Regions from separate parts of the Citrobacter portucalensis genome, predicted to be linked through region 2. Evidence: predicted binding sites of a transcription regulator. Region 2 holds the regulator's gene; each other region holds the start of a gene.

Region 1 (3,176 bases), 2.2 Mb from region 2:
TTCACGCAGACGGATTGTTGCTTCCAGGTTTACGCCGTTTTCCAGATCGGACTGCAGAGAGACGAACTGAGCGTATTTGTCTTTCATCAGGTAGTCGATACCGTACAGCGCAACGCGACGGTAGTCACCGATGATACGGCCACGGCCATACGCATCTGGCAGACCAGTCAGAACACCGGATTTACGGCAGTTCAGAATGTCTTTGGTGTAAACATCGAATACGCCCTGGTTGTGGGTTTTGCGGTATTCGGTGAAGATTTTTTTCAGCATCGGGTCCAGTTCGCGATTGTACGCTTTGCAGGAACCTTCAACCATTTTGATGCCGCCAAACGGAATGATCGCACGTTTCAGCGGAGCTTCAGTCTGCAGACCAACAATCTTCTCGAGCGCTTTGTTGATGTAGCCAGCGTCGTGAGAAGTGATGGTAGAAGCAACGGAGGTGTCAAAGTCAACAGGCGCGTGAGTGCGGTTTTCCTGTTTAACGCCTTCCATCACGCTGTCCCACAGTGCAGTGGTCGCATCAGTTGCGCCAGCCAGGAAGGACTCGTCACCCTCATACGGAGTGTAGTTTTTCTGAATGAAGTCACGTACGTTTACTTCATTCTGCCAATCACCTTTGGTAAAACCTTCCCAGGCTGTGGCTAACTTTTCATTAAGCTCGGACATGTAACACCTACCTTCTTAAGTGGATTTTTTATTTACTGCGTGTAATGGGCATCAACAGATTAATGATGATCGTTACCACGCAGATAAATGACCCAGTATGTCAACCCGACCAACAAACCGCCGCCGATAATGTTACCGATCGTAACCGGAATCAGGTTATCGGTGATGAAATTCATCACGGTCAGGTGAGAAAAATTCTCCGGAGAAGACCCAACTGCGGTCCAGAATTCCGGGGTGGCGAAATCGCGTATTACAATACCCATAGGGATCATAAACATGTTTGCGATACTGTGCTCAAAACCGCTGGCAACAAACATTGCGACCGGTAATACCATAATAAACGCTTTGTCCATCAGGCTGCGGCCCGAGTAGCTCATCCATACGGCCAGACACACCATCAGGTTAGCCAGGATACCAAGGCTCACTGCCTCAACAAAAGTATGGTGCACTTTGTGGTCGGCTGTTTGCAGAACGTTGAGCCCCCATGCGCCGTTGGCGGTCATATACTCGCCAGAAAGCCACATGAGTAACACAAAGATCAGGGCGCCAATCAGGTTGCCGACATAAACGTTAAGCCAGTTTTTCGCTAACTGACCCCAGGTAATACGACCACTGGCTTTAGCAACGACGATCAGTACGGTTGAAGTGAAGAGGTCTGCACCGCAGACAACACAAAGGATCAGCCCCAGGGAAAAGCAGATACCACCTACTAATTTCGCCATGCCGAAAGGCATAGTACCAGTGCCGGTTGTGGCGGTGATATAGAAAACAAAGGCAATTGAAATGAATACACCGGCAGTAATTGCCAGATAGAACGTCTTAAGCGGATGTTTCGTTGCTTTATAGACGCCTGCTTCTTCGGCAACTTTGGCCATTGCAGCAGGTAGAATAAGATCAAAAGGGTTGTCAGCTTTCACACTAACTCTCTCTTTATTAAGTCGGCGACGAGATACTAACAAAGCATTATAGATGAGAATTTGATATAGATCATATCTCGCCTGGCTTATAGGCCCGCAAGACGCATGGTTTTTATGCGATTACGGTGTAACATGTTGATTATCCATATAAAAATAAATTTTAAAAATTATAAAGTGAGTTGAATTTTTTCTTTCAGCCTCCTATGGTGCGGTTAATTAAAATGGAGTAATTGAGATAAAAAACCACATTAATAAGCTAATTTTTTTAATATCAACTACTAATATTTAACCTTGTTTTTACATTTATTTTTTGGTTTGACCAAAATAAAAAACGGGGCGCTTTAAGCGCCCCGTAATATAGCTCAGACAATACATTTAGCCTACTCGAGGCAAGTTGTTTGTCACTATTTTGACCAGTGTGCCGCTTTCGCGCGTTGCAATTTCTCATAGGCTTTCAGCAGAGACTGATGTGCCGGGAATGCGTGCAGATCGCTGTCTACTGGCTGAAGTCCATAAAACGGCGCTTCACCACTCAGTGCCGCACTTGCCGCTTCAACCGCCTCAGCGCCGTACATGCGGACGAATGCGTTCAGATACTGCAGCGGCTGACGGTCTTCTTCCTGAGACAGCAGCAACAATGTTTGCAGGCAGCGATAGTAGTTTGCACGTTCCGTGCTAAAGACGGAGGCGTTAAATTCCATCGTCCATTCGGTCCACACCAAGGCCTGCTCCAGATCGCCACCGGCCAGCGCCAGCATCACTTTAAGCTCGCCAATACGCAGGGTGTACCAACCGTTATCCGCACCGGTCGCCAGACCGAGCAGCTCGCGCACGCGGGTGAAGTCGTCAAAACCTTCTTCATCCAACTGTTCAATCAGATTGAGGTAGTCTTCTTTATCCCACTCACTGCCTGGCAGAGAAAGAATGGTGTCACGCAGATGGGTGCCCATAGCGTTGTTGGCTAACCACAGATCTTCTGCCGGATAGATGTCAGACATTCCCGGAACAATAATGCGGCACGCGTAAACGCCCAGGTGCTCATAGTCAGCGATATACACTTCTTTATCTTCAGCATTGAAGATGGCCATCAGGGTGGCGAACTCTTCTTCCGTGGTGCCGGAGAAATTCCAGTCAACGAACGGATAGTCGGCATCCTGCTTGAACAGATCCCAGGAGATCAGACCGCTGGAATCGATGAAGTGAGTTTCAAGGTTGGTATGTTCTGCCACTTCCTCATCGTCGAAGGTCGGTGGGGTGAAGACATCAAGATCCTTCAGACCACGGCCCTGCAGCAGTTCAGTCACGGTACGCTCCAGCGCAACGCCGAAATCCGGGTGTGCGCCGAAGGAGGCAAAGCAGGTACCGTTGACCGGGTTGAACAGGACAACGCAAATCACCGGATACTTGCCGCCCAGCGAGCCATCGTAGGCAAAAATTGGGAAACCTTCCGCTTCCAGTGTGGCGATGGACTCCACCACTGCCGGATAGCGCGCCATCACCTCGGCCGGGATTTCCGGCAGGCTGATGCTTTCGGCGATAATACGGTTCTTCACATGGCGCTCAAAGACTTCAGACAGGCCCTGAACGCGAGCT
Region 2 (3,176 bases):
TGGCCATGTTGCAGGGATCATTCATTTCCCATATCAATACGTTAGTCGTACCTGGCGGCAAGATGGGTCTGGCGATGGAATTGATTATGCTGCCGCTGGTACAGCGACTGATGGAAGGTAAGAAGATAGAGTGATGTGGTCTTTTGCCGGATGGCGGCTGATGCCTTATCCGGCCTACGTGTTTATATCCTGTAGGCCTGATAAGTGAAACGCCATCAGGCATGACATCACGCAGCAGCAACCACTTCATAGGAATGGGTAATATTCACTGCCTTTTCCAGCATCAACGCCACGGAGCAGTATTTTTCCGCTGAAAGATCGACGGCGCGGGAGACTGACGCATCTTTCAGATCGTTACCCGTTACGATGAAATGCAGGTTGATGTGGGTAAACAGGCGCGGCGCTTCATCACGACGCTCTGAAGTCAGTTTCACTTCGCAGTTGGTCACATCCTGACGACCCTTTTGCAGGATCGATACCACATCAATTGCGCTACAACCGCCGGCAGCCATTAATACCATTTCCATCGGGCTCGGCGCTTTATCACCGGAGTTACCGTCCATCAAAATTTGGTGGCCAGAGGCGGACTCACCGAGGAAGGTTAACCCCTCAACCCACTTTACACGCGCTTGCATATTTCGTAACTCCAATGTTTCAATTTTCCTGACAGATTACGCGCACATAACAATTCTCGCAACGGAAGGCGACCTGCGTCATGCTGAAGCGAGACACCAGGAGACACACGGCGAAAGCTATGCTAAAACAGACGGGATGCTACAGTAATACATTGACGTACTGCATGTATGCAGAGGACATCACATTACAGGCTGCAGTATATTTTTGACAGCCCCTTTCCCAGGTAGCGGGAAGCATATTTTTGCAAACCCAGAGGCAGCGTCGTTTTCTGGCTCTGGAGACAGCTTATAACAGAGGATAACCGCGCATGGTGCTTGGCAAACCGCAAACAGACCCGACTCTCGAATGGTTCTTGTCTCATTGCCATATTCATAAGTACCCATCGAAGAGCACGCTGATTCACCAGGGTGAAAAAGCGGAAACGTTGTATTACATCGTTAAAGGCTCCGTGGCAGTGCTGATCAAAGATGAAGAAGGGAAAGAAATGATCCTTTCTTATCTGAATCAGGGCGATTTTATTGGTGAATTAGGCCTCTTCGAAGAAGGTCAGGAACGTAGCGCCTGGGTACGTGCCAAAACCGCATGTGAAGTCGCTGAAATTTCCTACAAAAAATTTCGCCAATTAATCCAGGTCAACCCGGATATTCTGATGCGCCTGTCTTCTCAGATGGCTCGTCGTCTGCAGGTCACGTCTGAAAAAGTGGGCAACCTTGCCTTCCTCGACGTAACCGGTCGTATCGCGCAGACTCTGCTGAATCTGGCGAAACAGCCTGATGCGATGACCCACCCGGACGGCATGCAGATTAAAATCACCCGTCAGGAAATCGGCCAGATCGTTGGCTGCTCCCGTGAGACCGTCGGTCGTATTCTGAAGATGCTGGAAGATCAGAACCTGATCTCCGCACACGGTAAGACCATCGTCGTCTACGGCACGCGTTAACCCCATCGAAGTGGCGCGTTACCCAGTAATGCGCCACTTTTGTTTACTCCGATGTGGCGAAGACTGATATACCACCCAGAGATCAACTACGCACTACGACAAACGCTGGTGCTATGTTTACCTGTGGCTGTTGGTCTGATCATCGGTCAGCTTCATTTGGGGCTTCTCTTTTCCCTCGTCCCTGCCTGCTGCAACATTGCCGGTCTTGATACCCCGCACAAGCGCTTTTTCAAACGCTTAGTCATTGGTGCATCGCTGTTTGCCGGGTGCAGCTTGATCATGCAGCTACTGCTTGCGCAAACTATACCGCTACCATTGATCCTCACCGGCCTGACGCTCATTCTTGGCGTAACCGCCGAGCTAAGCCCCTTGCATGCGCGATTACTGCCAGCCTCGCTTATCGCGGCGATTTTCACGCTCAGCCTGGCCGGGAATATGCCCGTCTGGGAGCCGCTGCTGATCTACGCGCTGGGCACGTTATGGTATGGCCTGTTCAACTGGTTCTGGTTCTGGATGTGGCGCGAGCAACCGCTCCGCGAATCGCTCAGCTTGCTGTACCGTGAATTAGCCGATTACTGTGAAGCCAAGTACAGCATGCTGACCCAGCATGCCGACCCAGAAAAAGCGCTGCCTCCCCTGCTGGTTCGCCAACAAAAGGCGGTGGATCTGATTACCCAGTGCTATCAGCAAATGCATATGCTGTCGGCACATCACAACAACGAATACAAACGCCTGCTGCGTGCCTTTCAGGAGGCGCTGGATTTACAGGAGCATATTTCCGTTAGCCTCCACCAGCCAGAAGAAGTGCAAAAACTGGTTGAGCGTAGCCACGCGGAGCAGGTAATTCGCTGGAACGCGCGAACCGTCGCCGAACGCCTTCGGGTACTGGCCGATGATATTTTGTATCACCGCTTGCCGACCCGTTTCTCGATGGAAAAGCAGATTGGCACGCTGGAGAAAATCGCCAGGCAGCATCCGGACAATCCGGTGGGGCAATTTTGCTACTGGCACTTCAGCCGTATTGCCCGCGTGCTACGGACCCAGCGCCCGCTGTATGCCCGTGACTTAATGGCTGACAAGCAGCGTCGGTTGCCACTGATCCCTGCCCTGAAAAACTACCTGTCGTTGAAATCCCCAGCGCTGCGCAATGCCGGACGCATCAGCGTTATGTTGAGTATCGCCAGCCTGATGGGCAGCGCTTTACACCTGCCAAAGCCTTACTGGATTTTGATGACAGTCCTGTTTGTTACGCAAAATGGCTACGGGGCGACCCGGGTGCGCATCTTACACCGTTCCGTAGGTACGCTCGTTGGACTGGTTATTGCCGGCGTCACATTGCACTTTCATATTCCCGAAGGTTTCACGCTGGCGGCCATGCTGCTGATCACCCTGGTGAGCTATCTGATCATCCGTAAAAACTACGGCTGGGCTACCGTCGGTTTTACGGTAACGGCGGTATACACCCTGCAACTACTGACGCTGAATGGGGAAGAGTTTATCGTGCCGCGGTTTGTCGATACGGTCATTGGCTGCTTAATCGCCTTTGGCGGCACGCTCTGGCTGTGGCCACAGTGGCAGAGCGGTCTGCTGCGTAAGAACG
Region 3 (3,176 bases), 1.7 Mb from region 2:
CGGGATCGATATCCATCCCCAGATGCTTCAGCTGGATTCCTGCTTCATAGTTCAGCAGCGAGCGGTTCACAATCCCGCCTTTGTGCGGTAACTGCCCTAAATAAATATTCTCGGCAACGGTCATTTCCGGGACGAGATGCAGTTCCTGATAAATAATGGCGACACCGGCGTTGAGTGCGGCAGTGGTATCCGCGAACGAAACTTCCTGTCCGCGGATCGTCAGAGATCCCGTTGTTGGCGCATAGTTACCGCTGAGAATTTTTAAGAGTGTTGATTTCCCGGCGCCATTTTCGCCCATCAGCGCATGCACCTGTCCGGCATAGCAGTCGAAACTGATATCCGTCAGCGCCTTAACGCCCGGGAACGTTTTGCCAATGCCGCGAAATGAGAGATACGGGGTAGACTGTTGCATAACGTCTCCGTGAGTCAGGATTTTACCGGCCTGGAAAACCGCCGGACGTAGGCCCGGTAAGCACAGCGCCACCGGGCATTGCGCCGGATGGCGGCTTCGCCTTATCCGGCCTACAACATCGCAGCATTTCTGTTACTTACCGCCTAAGCCTTTCTTCGCCAGCTCTTCTTTGAAGTTATCGCGGGTAATCAGCACCACATCTGTCACTTCAGTGAATGCCGGTGGCTCTGCTCCTTTCGTTACCCAGTTGTAGAGCATTTCACTGGATTTGTAGCCGTGCACGTCCGGGCTTGGCAGCAGTGAACCGTAGAACCCGGTCGCTTCGCCTTTTGACAGTTCGCTCACCGCGTCAACGCCGTTGATCCCGATACCAATCACGTTTGGTGCTTTGAAGCCCTGCCCCTCGGTCGCACGTACGCCACCCAGCACGGTGTTGTCGTTCATGCCGACAATCAGCCAGTTTTTGACTTCAGGATGCTGAACCAGCATGGAGTTGGCGGCGTCAAATGCGCCGGGGATGTCATTCGATTTTGTTGGGACCTGGTAAATCTGTTTTTCCGGGAAGCCTGCGGCTTTAAGCGCTTCCATTGAACCAGAAGTACGACGACGTGCGGTATCCAGTTCGTTGGCGGTAATGGCCATTACGGCGGTGGATTTCACATCCCAACCGCGTTTTTGCATCTCCTTGTACAGCTCCTGGCCCTGGCGCTCACCAATTTTGGTTGCCGCCATCATCACCAGTGGCACGGTATCCATTGGCTTACCTTTGGCGTTGGCAAACTGGTCGTCGACGGCAATGACTTTCATATCGTAGCCACGCGCCTTAGCCATAATGGCTGGCCCCAGTTTTGGGTCTGGCGTACAAATCACAAACCCTTTTGCTCCACTTGCAGCCAGGCTGTCGATGGCGTTAAGGGTTTTCTCACCATCCGGAACGGCAATTTTAATCACCTCAAAACCAAGGTCTTTACCGGCTTTATCGGCAAATTTCCATTCAGTCTGGAACCACGGTTCTTCCGGCTGTTTGACCAGGAAACCGAGCTTCATGGATTCAGCGATAGCGGATTGTGACATAATGGCAGCCAGACCGATGGCAGCCAGCGCTTTAGTGAATTTGTGCATGGTTAACTCCAGCTTTAACGTTCTTTTATGTAGGGTAAAATCAGACGATTTTTTGTAATTCGGACGTAAAACAAGGCATTACCTTTTATTGATAAGATCAATGCCAGTGCTGAGAGTATTTTTAGCGGGAAATTGATTCTCCATAAGAGAGCGGCATCACACCACAGAATTACAGTAATTGCGTACATAAATTCAGCGGGAAATGACATAAAAAAACGCGGTTTTGTCGACGGGAAAAAAGAGGGGTAGCAGATTAATCCATAACATCAGCCAACGAATCCTTGTTCCCGAATACCGAAGCATTCGGGAGCACAATGATTACCATCTGTAATAAATGTGGTCAGCGTGATCGCGAACCGGAATGTCATCTTCCAGCAGACGCGCTGAAAGCGTGAAAGCAAAATCGAAAATATGCCCTAACCCTTTGCCGCTAATAAGATTGCCATCTTCAACAACCGGCGCATCAATATATTCCCCATCCGCGACGTTTTGCCACAGATCTCCCGAACACACGTAGCGGCGCCCCTTCAGCAGGCCGTTGCCACCCAGCACGCGCGCCGCCGCAGAACACACCGGGCAAATGAGTTTTCCTGCCTCGTCATGGCGAGCGATAAACTGGATGACAGCCTCACTGGCGGCAAGGTTAACGCTGCCCTGCGGCCCGCCGGGTAACACAACGGCATCATAAAGATCCGTCTGACGCGCAGCCAGCGTGCTGTCCGTCACCATCGGCACGTCATGGTAGCTCACCACCGCACGGAACTCGGCGCAGGCCAGTGTTTCAACTTCGATCTGCAGGCGGCGCAGAATATCAATGGTAACAATGGCTTCCGCCTCTTCAAAACCAGGTGCCAGTAGCACGGCAACCTTTTTCATACACACTCCTCGATTTTTCCAAATACACCAAACAATAAATGTCGAATCATTCAGGCGCTTAACTTTATTAATTTCCACAAAACTGATCTGGCGCAAAAAAATTAGCCAGCAGATAGCGTTCACAGACGCGGGTCAATGGTGAAATTTCTTCATCCGAAGACCAGATAATCATCTGGCGACAGACAATACCTGATTGTGAAATTCCATTTTGTGATATGAAACATCATTTCATTATCAACATCTCACTTTAATGCTATAAATATCAATCTGTTATATTCACAGCATTTATATGCACAAGCGGAAAAATCACTAATATTGCTATGACAATATGTAAAAAATCATAAATACGCAGATTTAAGGATTTTCTTATGTCGGGACTGGAGTTATGCTGAATCTCGATCGGGAGCGAATATAATTCGTGATCACTAAAGGACCGGCGGAACGGATTTATTCTGCTAACAGTTTTAATTGTACGTAGTGGTGAGGTGTAGCGGCAGCCCGTTGCACTGACGTTAGTAACGTACATCCCCCTTTCTGGAAATAAGGATATTGATATGGCTGCAGTTGGAATTGTTCATAAACTTAACACGCAAATGAACCTCGAGTTCTACGCATCGAATCTTTACCTGCATCTCAGTGAATGGTGCTACGAACACAGCCTGACTGGCACCGCAACCTTTCTACGCACCCAGGCGCAAGGTAACGTGACTCAAATGATGCGTATGTTTAATTTTATGAAAAGTGCCGGGGCTAACCCTATCGTCAA
Region 4 (3,176 bases), 2.1 Mb from region 2:
CACACCTGTAACACGAGAACGACGGGAGACTTATTCGACGCCTTTACTACGCAGGTAATCTTCGTAGTTACCGGTGAAGTCGATTACGCGTTCCGGCGTAATTTCAATCACGCGGGTTGCCAGCGAGCTGACGAACTCACGGTCATGAGAAACGAAGATCAGCGTGCCCTGGTACATTTCCAGCGCCATGTTCAGCGACTCGATAGATTCCATATCCAGGTGGTTGGTCGGTTCATCCATAACCAGGATATTCGGTTTCTGCATCATCAGCTTACCGAACAGCATGCGTCCTTTTTCACCACCGGAGAGGACTTTTGCAGGTTTCTTGATATCGTCCTGGCTGAACAGCAGACGACCAAGGAAGCTACGTACTACCTGCTCATCATCGCCTTCCTGCTTCCACTGACTCATCCATTCGAAAACGGTCAGATCGTTTTCGAACTCGTATTCATGATCCTGCGCGTAGTAACCGACCTGGGCGTTTTCAGACCACTTAACGGTACCGTTGTCCGGCTGTAAGTCGCCAACCAACGTTTTCAGCATAGTGGATTTACCCACGCCGTTGGCACCAATGATGGCAACCTTCTCCCCTACTTCCAGCAGCAGGTTGAAGTTTTTAAACAGCGGGCCTTCATCAAAACCTTTCACCAGCGCTTCCACTTCCAGCGCGTTACGGAACAGTTTCTTATCCTGTTCGAAGCGGATGAACGGGTTCTGACGGCTGGACGCTTTCACTTCGTCGAGCTTAATCTTATCAATCTGACGCGCACGAGAAGTCGCCTGTCGAGATTTAGACGCGTTGGCGCTAAAGCGGCTGACGAAGGATTGCAGATCGGCAATCTGTGCTTTCTTCTTGGCGTTATCGGCCAGCAGACGTTCACGCGCCTGGGTTGCCGCCGTCATGTATTCGTCGTAGTTACCCGGATAAACACGCAGTTCGCCGTAGTCCAGATCCGCCATGTGCGTACAGACCATGTTCAGGAAGTGACGGTCGTGTGAAATGATGATCATGGTGCTGTCACGCTCGTTCAGCGTCTGCTCCAGCCAACGGATGGTGTCGATATCCAGGTTGTTCGTTGGTTCGTCGAGCAGGAGAATGTCCGGGTTAGAGAACAGCGCCTGCGCCAGAAGCACACGCAGCTTCCAGCCGGGTGCGACTTCGCTCATCGGGCCGTAATGCTGTTCTACCGGAATACCTACGCCCAGCAGCAGTTCACCCGCACGCGCTTCCGCAGAGTAGCCGTCCATTTCGCCATACTGAACTTCGAGGTCAGCAACTTTATAGCCGTCTTCTTCGCTCATCTCGGCCAGAGCGTAAATGCGATCGCGCTCCTGCTTCACTTCCCACAGTTCAGCGTGACCCATGATCACGGTGTCAAGCACGGTGAACTCTTCAAAGGCGAACTGATCCTGGCGCAGCTTACCAATGCGCTCGTTAGGATCGAGGGAAACGTTGCCCAGCGTCGGTTCGAGATCGCCGCCGAGAATTTTCATAAAAGTGGATTTACCGCTACCGTTCGCGCCAATCAGGCCGTAACGGTTGCCGCCGCCAAATTTGACGGAAATATTTTCAAACAGCGGCTTACTGCCGAACTGCATGGTGACGTTGCTGGAAACTAACACTGGCGTATCCTGAAAGAGAAAGAAATATGTGACAAACCGCTTATTATGCCATAAGTCTGCAAGAAGATCGCGTCTTCATGCGGAAGGGAAAAAGTGAAACCAAAAGGAAAAAAATGTGATTTAGTACACATCCGAATTCCTTGTTGCTCAGATTGCACATATAATGCGTGCCCAACACTACATAAATCTCAACCCACTAGCCTGCCTGGCACTGAATCTCGCATACATGAATATGAATATGAAATTAACAACGCTTTTCGCGGCGGCACTCGCAATAGTTGGTTTTTGTAATACCGCTTCAGCCGTCACGTACCCGCTGCCGACTGATGGTAGCCGTTTGATTGGCCAAAACCAGGTCATTACTATTCCTGAAGGCAACACCCAACCGCTGGAGTATTTTGCGGCAGAGTATCAGATGGGTCTGTCTAACATGCTGGAAGCCAACCCGGGCGTGGATACCTTCCTGCCGAAAGGCGGCACCGTGCTGAACATTCCTCAGCAGTTGATCCTGCCGGATACCGTGCATGAAGGTATTGTTATCAACAGCGCTGAAATGCGTCTGTACTACTACCCGAAAGGCACCAACACCGTAATTGTTCTGCCGATCGGTATCGGCCAGCTGGGCAAAGACACGCCAATCAACTGGACAACCAAAGTAGAACGTAAAAAAGCGGGCCCAACCTGGACGCCAACGGCGAAAATGCATGCGGAATACCGCGCTGCGGGCGAGCCGCTGCCAGCCGTTGTTCCGGCAGGTCCGGATAACCCGATGGGACTGTACGCGCTGTATATCGGTCGCCTGTATGCCATCCACGGCACCAATGCTAACTTCGGCGTAGGCTTACGCGTCAGCCACGGTTGCGTGCGTCTGCGTAACGACGACATCAAATTCCTGTTTGAAAATGTGCCAGTCGGCACCCGTGTACAGTTTATTGATGAGCCGGTAAAAGCCACTACCGAACCAGACGGCAGCCGTTACATCGAAGTACATAACCCACTGTCTACGACTGAAGCACAGTTCGAAGGCGGAGAAATCGTACCGATTACCCTGACCAAGAGCATTACCAGCATCACCGGCCAGTCTGACGTCGATCAAGCCGTCGTTGAGCAGGCGGTACAGAACCGTTCAGGTATGCCGGTTCGTTTGAACTAATCTGCTATATATGCCCGATGGCGCTACGCTTATCGGGCCTACCAACGCAGTAGGCCGGATTAGGCGCCAGCCGCCATCCGGCACATCACATCAATTACATCAACAGCAGCAAACCATACCCCACCAGCGCCGCCCATATCAGCATCGGTACCGAATACCAATGAAAACGCCACCAGATCCGTCGGTCGTTTGCCATCCGTAACGCAATGAGATTCGCCAGCGATCCCGGCAACAGACCAAAGCCGCCCACATTAACCGCCCAGGCCAGCAGCAACGTCGGCGGGACATAGTTCAGCAGCAAAATCGTACTGGGCACATTACTGATAAACTGCGACAGGCCAATAGCCGTTAACCAAAGTCCCGGTGCTGAGAGCGTGCCAATCTGGTGGGAAATCCCCTG

What was found. The regulator CRP, encoded in region 2, controls carbon source genes, mostly activating them, when cyclic AMP is high. The targets are predictions, from matches to a motif close to ATGTGANNNNNNTCACAT.
Region 1: a site for CRP is predicted at 1,642-1,659, ahead of focA (formate transporter FocA). Genes of this name have one in related genera too.
Region 3: a site for CRP is predicted at 1,679-1,696, ahead of LY264_RS10315 (arabinose ABC transporter substrate-binding protein). Genes of this name have one in related genera too.
Region 4: a site for CRP is predicted at 1,737-1,754, ahead of LY264_RS16545 (ABC-F family ATPase). Genes of this name have one in related genera too.

Annotation. Positions count from the first base shown of each region.
Region 1 covers NZ_CP092466.1:3,313,003-3,316,178, reverse strand. Annotated here, with positions in the region: gene pflB (formate C-acetyltransferase) at 1-666, opposite strand, end outside; gene focA (formate transporter FocA) at 726-1,583, opposite strand; gene ycaO (30S ribosomal protein S12 methylthiotransferase accessory factor YcaO) at 1,988-3,176, opposite strand, start outside.
Region 2 covers NZ_CP092466.1:401,937-405,112, reverse strand. Annotated here, with positions in the region: gene LY264_RS01870 (phosphoribulokinase) at 1-134, shown strand, start outside; gene LY264_RS01865 (OsmC family protein) at 228-635, opposite strand; gene crp (cAMP-activated global transcriptional regulator CRP) at 944-1,576, shown strand; gene LY264_RS01855 (YccS/YhfK family putative transporter) at 1,628-3,176, shown strand, end outside.
Region 3 covers NZ_CP092466.1:2,123,892-2,127,067, reverse strand. Annotated here, with positions in the region: gene araG (arabinose ABC transporter ATP-binding protein AraG) at 1-412, opposite strand, end outside; gene LY264_RS10315 (arabinose ABC transporter substrate-binding protein) at 545-1,534, opposite strand; gene LY264_RS10310 (DJ-1/PfpI family protein) at 1,853-2,410, opposite strand; gene LY264_RS10305 (non-heme ferritin-like protein) at 2,965-3,176, shown strand, end outside.
Region 4 covers NZ_CP092466.1:3,390,544-3,393,719, forward strand. Annotated here, with positions in the region: gene LY264_RS16545 (ABC-F family ATPase) at 31-1,623, opposite strand; gene ldtB (L,D-transpeptidase) at 1,856-2,776, shown strand; gene LY264_RS16555 (anion transporter) at 2,871-3,176, opposite strand, start outside.